2 regions of the Niveispirillum sp. BGYR6 genome follow, and region 2 is predicted to be linked to the other one. Evidence: riboswitches for the same ligand, from Rfam matches in the RefSeq annotation. Region 2 holds a riboswitch; the other holds the start of a gene.
What was found. Region 2 has a riboswitch for glycine ahead of PCJ49_RS03820 (L-serine ammonia-lyase). Riboswitches for the same ligand answer to the same signal wherever they lie in the genome.
Positions count from the first base shown of each region.

Region 1: another riboswitch for glycine. It lies ahead of PCJ49_RS01405 (TonB-dependent receptor); the one in region 2 lies ahead of PCJ49_RS03820 (L-serine ammonia-lyase).

Region 1 is NZ_JANLNL010000001.1:336,811-339,009, forward strand. It holds gene PCJ49_RS01405 (TonB-dependent receptor) at 1-1,063, opposite strand, end outside; glycine riboswitch at 1,367-1,454, opposite strand; gene PCJ49_RS01410 (hypothetical protein) at 2,017-2,199, shown strand, end outside.
Region 2 is NZ_JANLNL010000001.1:898,325-900,523, forward strand. It holds SAM-I-IV-variant riboswitch at 59-169, shown strand; gene PCJ49_RS03815 (hypothetical protein) at 245-526, shown strand; glycine riboswitch at 555-642, shown strand; gene PCJ49_RS03820 (L-serine ammonia-lyase) at 761-2,140, shown strand; gene msrQ (protein-methionine-sulfoxide reductase heme-binding subunit MsrQ) at 2,144-2,199, opposite strand, start outside.

The sequences.
Region 1 (2,199 bases), 560 kb from region 2:
GCGCGATGCTGTCGGCATTCTGATAGGCGGGGCTGTCGCTGGTGCCGTAGGTATAGGTCTCTGGATAGCCACCACGGGCCGCGCGCACCCAATCCGGCAGGCTGGCCCGCAGACCCAGTGCTGTGGCCGGATAGGCGGGGTTGCCCGGCGTCGGGTCATACTGGAACCAGCCGCCATAGAAACTGTAATCAAAGAAGATGCCAGTGGGGTTCAGGTTACGGCACTTGATATTGCCATTGGCATCCAGCAGATCGGTACGCTGGCCGGTTGTGGCATCAAAGACGTAATCCTGCGCGCAGGATGTGCGGGACCGCTGGCGGTTCTTCAGGGATTCCTGGCGGCGATATTCCGCACCGATATTGATATAACCGTCGCCATAATCCTTGCCCCAGAACATGGAGCCTTGAAAGTAATTGCCCCCGCCATGCTGGGAGACATTGCCATCCAGGTTCATTTCCAGCCCCGCCGAGGCACGGCGGGGGATGATATTGACCACGCCGGCAATGGCGTCGGACCCGTAGATGGAGGAGGCGCCACCCGTCAGCACCTCCACCCGGTCAATAATGGAAGAGGGGATGGTGTTCAGGTCCACCTGACCCACCCGGCTGCCCGTACCCGCGGGCGTCAAGCGGTGACCGTTCAGCATCACCAGGGTGCGCCCGGCCCCCAGATTGCGCAGGCCAATGGTCTGGGCATTATTGCCGCCATCCACCACCATGCCGCCGGCCGTCGTGGCGGACAGGCGGTTATTGACCTGCTGCGTGCCCATGGCCGCCACGGCGCGGTTGATGATGCTGGCCGTATCGAAGGCGCCGGCATTGCGAGCCGTCTCTGCCTTGATCACCTGCACCTGATTGGGACTGTTATATTCTGAACTGAGCCGCGATCCGGTGACGACGATTTCGTCCAGCTCATCCGTGTCGGTGAGGGCTGGGGCGGCCGCGGCGGGGGCCGGGGATGCCAGCAGGTTGGGATCAGCCGGCTGTGCCAGGCTGCTGGTGGACAATAGAAGAGTAATCGCGGAACCGCTGCCCAGCAGCGCCGCCTTGAGGATTCTGTTCATTTTGCTTCCCTGCTCGGGCAAGCCCGCCGATCATTATGCAGAGGGCACAGCTTTTCCCGGGCCGCCCGCTGCCGGGCGACATGGAAATAGCGGTCCCCGCCGTCGGCAGGTCATGCTGATATGATGGTCGATGCGGAGAGTGCGCCCGCAATCCGGGCGTCAGGGATCAACTGGTGATGGACATGGCTGCGCCCCCAAAGCGGTTTCCGTGCTTTTCGGCGCCCCATCTGTTTTTGTGCCTGAGAGTATTACCCCGTCGGCGGACGGCCAGCCGCAGCTTCCGTCACTTTCCAGATTGTAATCCCGAGCCGCATGGTCCGTTTGCCTGAGAGTTTCCGGGGCGGTTGCTCCTTCGGCGCCGGCCAAGGCCGGTCTCTCCCATGTGCTCCTGCTAACGGGTGTTAGGGTGGCTTAATGAATAATGCGCTGTCAACCCATGCTGTGTAATGAAACAAGGTAAATTGCTGCCAACTCGTAATAAGAAGAAATTCGCATTATGTGCGCCGCAACATAGGCGGGCTGCGGGTTTTGCCAGCCATACCGTTGTCTGTTAGTACCGCCGGAAGGGGATATGCGGCGTATTGTCGCATTTAAATTGCAATAAGAAATCAGAATTGATCGCATTTTTCCCAAAAAAACAACAGTAATATGTAGTAAAATTTCAACATCCAAAGGGGGCAACCCTGAGCGCAGGAACAAGTTTACCCTGATCGTTGGCGCTTCCGTCAGCGCCTCATGTACGGACATGGAAAGTGAGGGCGTCGCCTCTCCCAGGTGGATGGGGGGGAGGTCGGGGTGCTCACTTAACCTCCAGTTACTTGACCAGTCTGTCAGCGTTATAGATGTTGCGTATGATTTCTGGCATATGGCTTTCATATATTTTTATTTCTTGATTGTTTTTTAAATGTATGAAGTAATATATTATTATATTGGTAAATTTTACAGAGGTGAAAATGAAAAAGATAAATTTTTCTATAATTTTTTTGTTGGTTATTTTATCTTTTCCTTCTATTTCATACGCTTTTATATGGTCTCCAGACCTTGCTTGTGATGGCAATTCTGATCCGAATGATAACTCATCTGGGTACGAATTCCGTGGTGGGTACTACGACTTAAATCATTATGAAAAGGTGATA
Region 2 (2,199 bases):
TTTTCATACCCTTGCGCGGCCGGCCCAACTGGGATAAAAGCGGCACCAGGAAGATTTCTTCCAGCATCCAGAGCCGGACTTGGGTCCGGCGCCAACCTGCCGACCCGGGCAAGGTGGCGGCCTCTGACGGGGCGATGCGGCCGGTTTACTGGCAACGAAGCGGGCGGCGATTCCCTCTCCACCCTTTGGCCTGGTCCCGTCACGCCTGCCTCCTGTGGCCCTGTTGGTGCCTTTTGTGGAGTGCATGATGTTTGTGACCGCACCCTTGGCCCCCGCCCCCTTTCATCCGGGTGATGAATGGCTGCGTGACCTGATTGCCGCCCCGGGCGATCAGGTGCAGCCGGTCGGCCCCACCGAGGGCGACCGCGCCCTGTTCGTGGTGCTGCATCGCAGCCGCGGGCTGTGGACGCATATTTACCGGGTGCAACGCCAGCCGGGGCGCAGCGGCGGGCTGGTCGCCCTGTTGCGGGTGCTGGAAGGGGATCAGGTGGAACAGGCGGTTTGCTGGGCGAACGGCATGGCTTGACAGCAGCCCTGCAACAATGGAATGGATGCTACCCGACGAGGGAGAGACTGGCCCTGCGCCAGCGCCGAAGGAGCAACCGCCCCGGAAACTCTCAGGCAAAAGGACCCGTCGGACATAATATCTGGAAAGTGGCGCTTCGCGCGCCCGCCGAAGGGATAGCGATCTCAGGCAAACAGACAGAGCGGGCACAACCGGGCGGCAGAAAAAGCCGCCACGCAAGGAGTGTCCGCCATCGTGACCATTGCCGCCGCCCCGCTGTTCCCTTCCCTTTCGGTGACCGATCTGTTCACCATCGGCATCGGCCCGTCCAGTTCCCACACGGTGGGGCCCATGCGGGCGGGGGCGGTCTTTGCCGCCATGGCCACCGCCCATGGCCAGCCGCATATGGTCACCTGCGATCTTTATGGTTCGCTGGCGCTGACCGGCAAGGGCCATGCCACCGACCATGCCGTGCTGCTGGGCCTGTCCGGCTGGCTGCCGGACCGCATCGATCCCAATGCCGTGCCGGACCTGATCGCCGCCATCGCGCGTGACCAGTCACTGCCGCTGGGCGGTGGTACGGCGATCCATTTTGTGGAAGCGGACCATCTGCGCTTCCGCATGGGGGAATTCCTGCCCTTCCATGCCAATGCCATGCGCTTTACCGCGCATTATGTCGATGGGCGGCAGTTGGAGCAGGTTTTCTATTCCGTGGGCGGCGGGGCCATCCGCATGGAAGGGGCCGATGCCGGCGACCGGCCCAATGTCACCCTGCCCCACCCGTTCAGTTCCGGTGCCGAGCTGCTGACCATCGGGGAACAGCAGGGCCTGTCCATCGCCGATATTGTCTGGGCCAATGAGGAGGCGTTCCGTAGCCGGGCCGAGACGGTGGAGTTTGTCGACAAGGTGCGCCAGGCCATGCTGGATTGCATCGAGCGCGGCTGCCGGCAGGATGGCATCCTGCCGGGCGGGCTGAAGGTGCGCCGCCGCGCCCGTTCCCTGCATCAGACCCTGATGGCCAGTATGCCCCGCATCGAGCCGTCCCACGTGTTCGAATGGGTCAGCCTCTATGCGCTGAGCGTGAATGAGGAGAATGCCGCCGGCGGCCGGGTGGTGACAGCCCCCACCAATGGGGCGGCCGGCATCCTGCCCGCCGTACTGAAATATTATGAGACCTTTGTCTCCGGCGCCAACCGCGCCGGATCGCGCACCTTGCTGATGACGGCGGCGGCCATCGGTTTTCTGTACAAGATTCGCGCTTCCATCTCGGCGGCCGAAATGGGCTGCCAGGGGGAAGTCGGGGTGGCCTGTTCCATGGCCGCCGCCGGGCTGACCGCAGCCTTGGGCGGCAATAACCAGCAGATCGAAAATGCCGCCGAGATCGGCATGGAACATAATCTGGGCCTGACCTGCGACCCGATCGGCGGGCTGGTGCAGGTGCCCTGCATCGAACGCAACACCATGGGCGCGGTGAAGGCGATCAATGCCGCCTATCTGGCCCTGCGCGGCGATGGCAGCCACGTCGTCTCCCTGGACGCGGTGATTGAAACCATGCGCCAGACCGGCGTGGAGATGAGTTCCAAATATAAGGAAACCAGCCTGGGTGGGCTGGCCGTCAATGTGGTGGGCTGTTGATTTTTAAAGTCTCCCCGTGGCGGGTCGCTCACGCCCGCCACGGGGCAGCAGACGCCAGC